DNA from 3 places in the Streptomyces sp. NPDC048338 genome. Region 3 is predicted to be linked to each of the others. Evidence: riboswitches for the same ligand, from Rfam matches in the RefSeq annotation. Region 3 holds a riboswitch; each other region holds the start of a gene.
What was found. A riboswitch is a leader RNA that binds a small molecule or an ion and turns the genes downstream of it on or off. The one in region 3 is predicted to bind cobalamin.
Positions count from the first base shown of each region.

Region 1: another riboswitch for cobalamin. It lies ahead of ACGFZF_RS26780 (ribonucleoside-diphosphate reductase subunit alpha); the one in region 3 lies ahead of ACGFZF_RS32485 (energy-coupling factor ABC transporter permease).
Region 2: another riboswitch for cobalamin. It lies ahead of metE (5-methyltetrahydropteroyltriglutamate--homocysteine S-methyltransferase); the one in region 3 lies ahead of ACGFZF_RS32485 (energy-coupling factor ABC transporter permease).

Region 1 covers NZ_JBICYQ010000012.1:148,782-151,032, reverse strand. The annotation lists gene ACGFZF_RS26780 (ribonucleoside-diphosphate reductase subunit alpha) at 1-1,228, opposite strand, end outside; cobalamin riboswitch at 1,356-1,494, opposite strand; gene ACGFZF_RS26775 (GNAT family N-acetyltransferase) at 1,535-2,035, opposite strand; gene ACGFZF_RS26770 (hypothetical protein) at 2,054-2,251, opposite strand, start outside.
Region 2 covers NZ_JBICYQ010000005.1:392,599-394,849, forward strand. The annotation lists gene metE (5-methyltetrahydropteroyltriglutamate--homocysteine S-methyltransferase) at 1-1,357, opposite strand, end outside; cobalamin riboswitch at 1,567-1,719, opposite strand; gene aspA (aspartate ammonia-lyase) at 1,851-2,251, opposite strand, start outside.
Region 3 covers NZ_JBICYQ010000016.1:155,393-157,643, forward strand. The annotation lists gene dhaL (dihydroxyacetone kinase subunit DhaL) at 1-277, shown strand, start outside; gene ACGFZF_RS32480 (PTS-dependent dihydroxyacetone kinase phosphotransferase subunit DhaM) at 274-678, shown strand; cobalamin riboswitch at 728-962, shown strand; gene ACGFZF_RS32485 (energy-coupling factor ABC transporter permease) at 991-1,692, shown strand; gene ACGFZF_RS32490 (energy-coupling factor ABC transporter substrate-binding protein) at 1,689-2,111, shown strand; gene cbiQ (cobalt ECF transporter T component CbiQ) at 2,118-2,251, shown strand, end outside.

The sequences.
Region 1 (2,251 bases), on a different contig from region 3:
CCTTGAAGGTCATCCAGCCGTTGCCGGTCTGGGCGAGCGTCCGCATCATCCGGCCGTACAGGTCACGGGCCGGCATGGTCTTGCGGGCCAGGCCCTTCGCCTCGGCGGCGCGGTAGGCGGCGTCGAACTCCTCGCCCCACAGGTCGACCAGCTCGGGCACGTCCGCCGGGGAGAACAGCGACCACGGGGCGTCGGCGTTGACCCGGCGCATGAACTCGTCCGGGATCCAGTGCGCCAGGTTCAGGTTGTGCGTGCGCCGGGCGTCCTCGCCGGTGTTGTCGCGCAGCTCCAGGAACTCCTCGATGTCCGCGTGCCAGGTCTCCAGGTAGACGGCGGCGGCGCCCTTGCGCCGGCCGCCCTGGTTCACGGCCGCGACGGAGGCGTCCAGCGTCTTCAGGAACGGCACGATGCCGTTGGAGTGCCCGTTGGTGCCGCGGATCAGCGAACCGCGGGCGCGGATGCGGGAGTACGACAGGCCGATGCCGCCCGCGTGCTTCGAGAGACGCGCGACCTGGTGGTACCGGTCGTAGATGGAGTCCAGCTCGTCCAGCGGAGAGTCGAGCAGGTAGCAGGACGACATCTGCGGGTGGCGGGTGCCGGAGTTGAAGAGCGTGGGGGAGGAGGGCAGGTAGTCGAGCCGGCTCATCAGGCCGTAGAGCGCGGTGACCTCGTCCAGCGCGCGCGTCGAGTTGTCCTCGGCGAGCCCGGCGGCCACGCGCAGCATGAAGTGCTGGGGCGTCTCGACGACCTTGCGGGTGATCGGGTGGCGCAGCAGGTAGCGCGAGTACAGGGTGCGCAGGCCGAAGTAGCCGAAGCGGTCGTCGCCGGCCGGGTCCACCGTCGCGTCGAGCGTCGCGCCGTGCAGCCGGACGAACGCGGCCGTACGGTCGGCGATCAGACCCTCGCGGTGGCCGACGGCGACGGAGGCCGAGAAGCACACCGCGCCCTGACCCGCCGCCTCGTCGGCGATGGTGATCGTCAGGAGCCGGGCGGCGAGCCGGGAGTACGCGGGGTCCTCGGCGATCAGGCCGGCGGCCGCCTCGGTGGCCAGCTCGCGCAGTTCCGCCTCGTCCGAGCCGGCGCTCCGGCCGCGCAGCGCGGCGGCGGCGACCTTGCCGGGGTCGGTGTCGGGGAGATCGGCGGTGAGGTCGGTCAGGATCCGCAGCAGCACGGTCCCGGGTCCGTCGCTCTCGATCGCTGCGGCCGGATCGGCGGGCGCGATGGTCACGTGGGGGCTCTCCCTCGCTCGGCTCGGGGCCGGCGGGGGAAGCGGGCAGCCGGGCACCCGTACGCAGGGTGCGCCGCGCCACCGGCCCACTCCGCGAGGCCCGGACGTCTGTGACACCCGGAACGGACGGACCGGGCGCACTGTCGGCAGGTCTTCGGACTCACCTGGCGGATGAAAACGCCATAAGCACACCGTTGCGGGACAGTTCCGGACTTGCACCGGATTCCCCTGCGGCGACAGCGAGCACGAGCATACATGTGGGGGGCGCCCCTGGAGACACCCCCCACATGTTGTGTCGTTCCGTGCTCAGAGCTCCAACGCGTAGGTGTGCAGGGGATCCATGTCGGCCAGCGGGCTCCAGTCCCGGTCAGGGGTACGGACGAAGCCCGCCCGCTCGTAGATCCGGTGCGCGGCGGACATGCGCGACTGGGTGGAGAGCACCAGCCGCCGGCATCCCGGTGTCCTGCGCGCCCGCTCCACGCAGGCCCGGACGAGGGCCTCGCCGACGCCCCGGCCGCGGGCGCCCTTCGCCACGGCGAGCATCCGGAACTCGGCCTCGCCCTCGCGCGCGATGTCGGCCCACTCCCCGCCGGCGACGAAGGTCACGCCGCCGAGCACCGTGCCGGCGCGGTCCACCGCCACCAGCACCTCCGCTTCCGCGGCCCGCCGGGCCACGTTCCGCAACAGGCGCAGGTAGTCGTCGTCCTCGCCGAAGTCGAGGTGCCCGTCGTCGAGGAAGGCCCGCGCGGTGACCTCGCCGAGGGCGTCGTACTCCTCGGGCCGTACCGCCCTGATGGTGAAGTCCATCCAGGCAGTGTGCCGCGCTCAGCCGCTCGCGCCCACTCCGTTGTCGGGGGCTCCGTCGCCGACCGGTGGCAGGTCGCCGCGCTCGACGGGCCCGCTCCCGCTCGTCCGCCGCGGCAGGACCGCGTCCAGTTCGGCGTCGTCGGCGCGGTGCGCCTCGGCGGCGGCCTCCCGCAGCAGGTCCTTTCCCACGGACAGCGGGGCGGCCAGCTCGACGCG
Region 2 (2,251 bases), on a different contig from region 3:
TCTGTGGGAAGGAGCCGATCGAGGTCGTGGGCAGCGGCGGCAGACCGAGCCCGGTCCGCTGGGCGGCCGCGCGCAGCGAGTACGGCTGGGGGCGCCTGAGGTCGGCTTCCCCGACGGCCGCCGCCCTGGCCCGGACCGCCGGATCGCGGGTCAGCGCGGACGTCGAACGGGAGGCGAGGGCGGCGCGGTTGGCGGCGAGTTCCGCCGCGATCGCCCCGGTGCCCCGGGACAGACCGCGGGCGAGGGTGAAGATCTCGCCGGTCTTCTGGCGGGCGAACGCGAGCCAGCGTGCCACCTGGGGGTCGATGCCCCGCTCGGCCGTGGCGTCGAGCGGCACGTGGAGCAGCGAGCAGGACGCGGCGACGTCGACCCGCCCGGCGAGCCCCAGCAGGGTGCCGAGGAGGGCGAGGGACTTCTCGTAGTCGTTGATCCAGATGTTGCGCCCGTCGACGACCCCGGCGACCAGGCGCCTGCCGGGCAGCCCGCCGACCGCGGCGAGGTCGTCGAGGTTGGCGGCGGCGGGGCCGGTGAAGTCCAGGGCCAGGCCGTCGACGGGGGCCTTCGCCAGGACGGGAAGCGCGGCGCCGAGCCGGTCGAAGTAGGAGGCGACGAGCAGCCGGGGCCGGTCGGTGAGCCCGCCGAGCTCGCGGTAGGCGTGGGCGGCCGCGTTCAGTTCGGCCGGGGTGCGGTCCTGGACGAGGGCGGGCTCGTCGAGCTGCACCCACTCGGCGCCCGAAGCCCGCAGGTCGGCCATGACCTGCGCGTACACCGGCAACAGCCGGTCGAGCAGGGTGAGCGGCCGGAAGTCGCCGGGGACGCCGGGAGCCGGCTTGGCCAGCAGGAGGTAGGTGACAGGGCCGAGCAGGACGGGCCGGGCGGTGAGGCCGAGCGCCCGCGCCTCGCGCAGCTCCGCGACCTGCCGTGCGGAGTCGGCGGTGAAGACGGTGTCGGGCCCGAGTTCGGGGACCAGATAGTGGTAGTTGGTGTCGAACCACTTCGTCATCTCCAGCGGCGCCACCTCCTGCGTGCCACGCGCCATCGCGAAGTAGCCGCCGAGCGGGTCGGCCGCGACGGCGGCCCGGTGGCGCTCGGGCACGGCGCCGACCATGACGCTGGTGTCGAGCACGTGGTCGTAGTACGAGAAGTCGCCGGTCGGCACCTCGGTGATGCCGGTGTCGGCGAGCTGCATCCAGGTGGCGCGCCGCAGGTCCCGGCCGGTCCTGTGAAGGGACTCGGCGTCGACCCGGCCCTGCCAGTAGCCCTCGACGGCCCTCTTCAGTTCCCGGTCCCGGCCGTGGCGGGGGTACCCGTACAGGGTGGCCGTCGCCGCGGCCCTTCGTGTCGCCCTTGTCGTCACGGAACTCTCCTTCGCGAGCGTGTCTCCATGCGTCCCGGCGACGGGACGAGGGCGCGAAGGGGTGCGTGGACGAACGGACCGTGGCCGCCAGCCGTGTCATGCCGGACGCATGCACATCGGTTCGGGGCGGCTCGCCCGCTCTGTACGCCGACCCGCCCTCGAGGTCACCGGGATGTCCGCGCGCGAACGGTCGCGCGCGGGCAACGGGCAGGTCTTCGGACTCGCGGGCACGCCCGCCTCTCTCCGAGGCGGACACCTAGTGGCCGTCGCTTCCCGGACCCGTACAGGTCCAGTGCGTATGACGGCGGTCGTTCCCACTCACCGCTGCGGGGCAGTCCCGGATTCCCACCGGGTTCCCTCTTGCGACGCGTCCCGTCTGGCGGACGGGCGCGAACCAGTTGCGCCCGCCACCCTAGTCGGCCCGCGAGCGGGTCCGCCGCCACGGAGGCGAGTTGGCCGGGAATCGCGGTCGGGCCGCCGGCGTTCGGGCTCCTTACCCGCGGTGCGGTGTCACGCCGGTCAGCCGCTCCGGGCTGAGCAGTTCGGCGATGCGTTCGGCGGGCAGCAGCCCCTTCTCCAGCGTGAGTTCGGCGACTCCCCGCCCGGTCCGCAGCGCCTCCTGGGCGATGGCGGTGGCCGCGGTGTAGCCGATGTGCGGGTTGAGGGCGGTGGCCAGGCCGATGGAGTTCCGCACGGTCGCCTGCAGCTGTTCGGTGTTGGCGGTGATGCCCGAGACACAGCGCTCCGCCAGGGTGAGGCAGGCGGCGCGCAGCGAGGTGATGCTCTTCGACAGGGCGTGCTGGATGACCGGTTCGAAGGCGTTCAGCTGGAGCTGGCCGCCTTCCGCGGCCATGGTGATCGTGATGTCGTTGCCGATCACCTCGAAGGCGACCT
Region 3 (2,251 bases):
GGCGCTGGACGCCGGGGTCTCGGCCGTGGCGCGGCTCGGCGGGGCGCAGGCCGGCGACAAGACCATGCTCGACGCCCTCCTGCCGGCGGCCGAGGCACTGGGCGAGTCCTTCGGTGCCGCGCGGGAGGCGGCCGAGCGGGGCGCCCTCGCGACCGTGCCCCTCCGGGCCCGCAAGGGCAGGGCCAGCTATCTCGGCGAGCGTTCCGTCGGGCACCAGGACCCCGGAGCCACCTCGTCCGCACTGCTGATGGCCGCGCTCGACGAGGCGGCGGCATGACCGGGCAGGTCGGCATCGTCCTCGTCTCCCACAGCGGGCCGGTGGCGGCGGCCGTCGCCGCACTCGCCCAGGGTCTGGCCGGAGGCGGCCCGTCCGCGCCGATCCTGCCCGCGGGCGGCACTCCGGACGGCGGTCTCGGCACCAGCGCGGAGCTGATCGCCGCGGCGGCCGAGGCCGCGGACCGCGGCGCGGGTGTGGCCCTGCTCGTCGATCTGGGCAGCGCCGTCCTCACCGTCAAGGCCCTCCTCGCCGAGGGCGACGAACTGCCCGCGGGGGCCCGGCTGATCGACGCGCCGTTCGTCGAGGGAGCCGTCGCCGCCCTGGTGACGGCGAGCGCCGGCGGGGACCTGGACGCCGTGGAGGCGGCGGCCTCGGAGGCGTACACCTACCGGAAGGCATGAGGCCCGGCGGGCGGCCCGACCGCCCGTCACGGGCCGTGCCGGCACACCACCGTGTTGTGATGTACCTGGTCAACGCACTAATGTCGCAGGGCCTTGGTGTACGGGAAACCGGTGCAGTACCGGTGCGGCCCTCGCCACTGTGATCGGGAGGTCCGGCTCCACGCCCTGGGAGGTCCCCAGGGAAGCCACTGCACCACCGCGGGCTGCCGCGGGCGGTGTGGGAAGGCGGAGTCCGGGCGTCATGACCGTCAGCCAGGAGACCGGCCAAGGTGCGTTGTCCATCCACGAGGTGCTGGAGAGGGTCTCCCAACCATGCATATAGCCGAGGGGTACCTGCCCCCTGTGCACGCGGCCGCCTGGGGCGTCGCAGCCGCCCCCTTCGTCGTCCACGGTGTCCGTGCGCTGACCCGTGAGGTGAAGGCCAATCCCGAGTCGACGCTGCTGATCGGCGCCTCCGGCGCCTTCACGTTCGTCCTGTCCGCCCTCAAGATCCCCTCGGTGACGGGCAGTTGCTCGCACCCGACCGGTACGGGGCTGGGCGCCGTCCTCTTCCGGCCGCCCGTGATGGCGGTACTGGGCACCATCACCCTGCTGTTCCAGGCACTGCTCCTGGCGCACGGCGGGCTGACGACCCTGGGCGCCAACGCCTTCTCGATGGCGATCGTCGGCCCGTGGGCCGGGTACGGGACGTACCGCCTGCTGCGGCGGTTCGACGTCCCGCTGATGGTGAGCGTCTTCTTCGGCGCCTTCGTCGCCGACCTCTCCACCTACTGCGTCACCAGCGTGCAGCTGGCGCTGGCGTTCCCCGACCCGGGCAGCGGCTTCGCCGGGGCGCTGGCGAAGTTCGGCGGCATCTTCGCCGTCACGCAGATCCCGCTCGCGGTCAGCGAGGGCCTGCTGACGGTGCTCGTGATGCGTCTGCTCGCGCAGTCGAGCAAGGGGGAGCTGGCCCGGCTGGGCGTGCTCCTCCCCGCGGGCCGGAAGAGCGAGAGCACGGAGGCGGTCGGCCGATGAGCAGGAACGCGAAGATCAACACGCTGCTGCTGCTCGTGGTGGCCGCGCTGGCGGTACTGCCCCTGCTGCTGGGGCTGGGCGACCACAAGGAGGAGCCGTTCACCGGCGCCGACGCCGAGGCGGAGACCGCCATCACCGAGCTCCAGCCGGACTACGAGCCGTGGTTCAGCCCGCTCTACGAGCCGCCGTCCGGCGAGATCGAGTCGGCGCTGTTCGCGCTCCAGGCCGCGCTCGGCGCCGGTGTCCTCGCGTACTACTTCGGCCTGCGCAAGGGCCGCAGGCAGGGCGAGGCCCGCGCGGCGGCCCAGGCGACACCGGACGGCACGACGGCGCCCTCCGGCGCTCCGGCGGAATCCCCGGCGAAGTCGGCGACGGCGATGTCCGTGAAGCCCGCGGCGGCGCCGCCCGGCGACGAGTAGTCACGGATGCTGCCGATCGACGCGGCGGCGCACAGCAGTCGCTGGCGCCGCCGTCATCCTGCCGAGAAGGCCGTTCTCGGCTTCGGTCTCACCCTGTGCGCGGTGTGCCTGCCGCCGTGGCCCGGCGCCGTGCTGGTCGC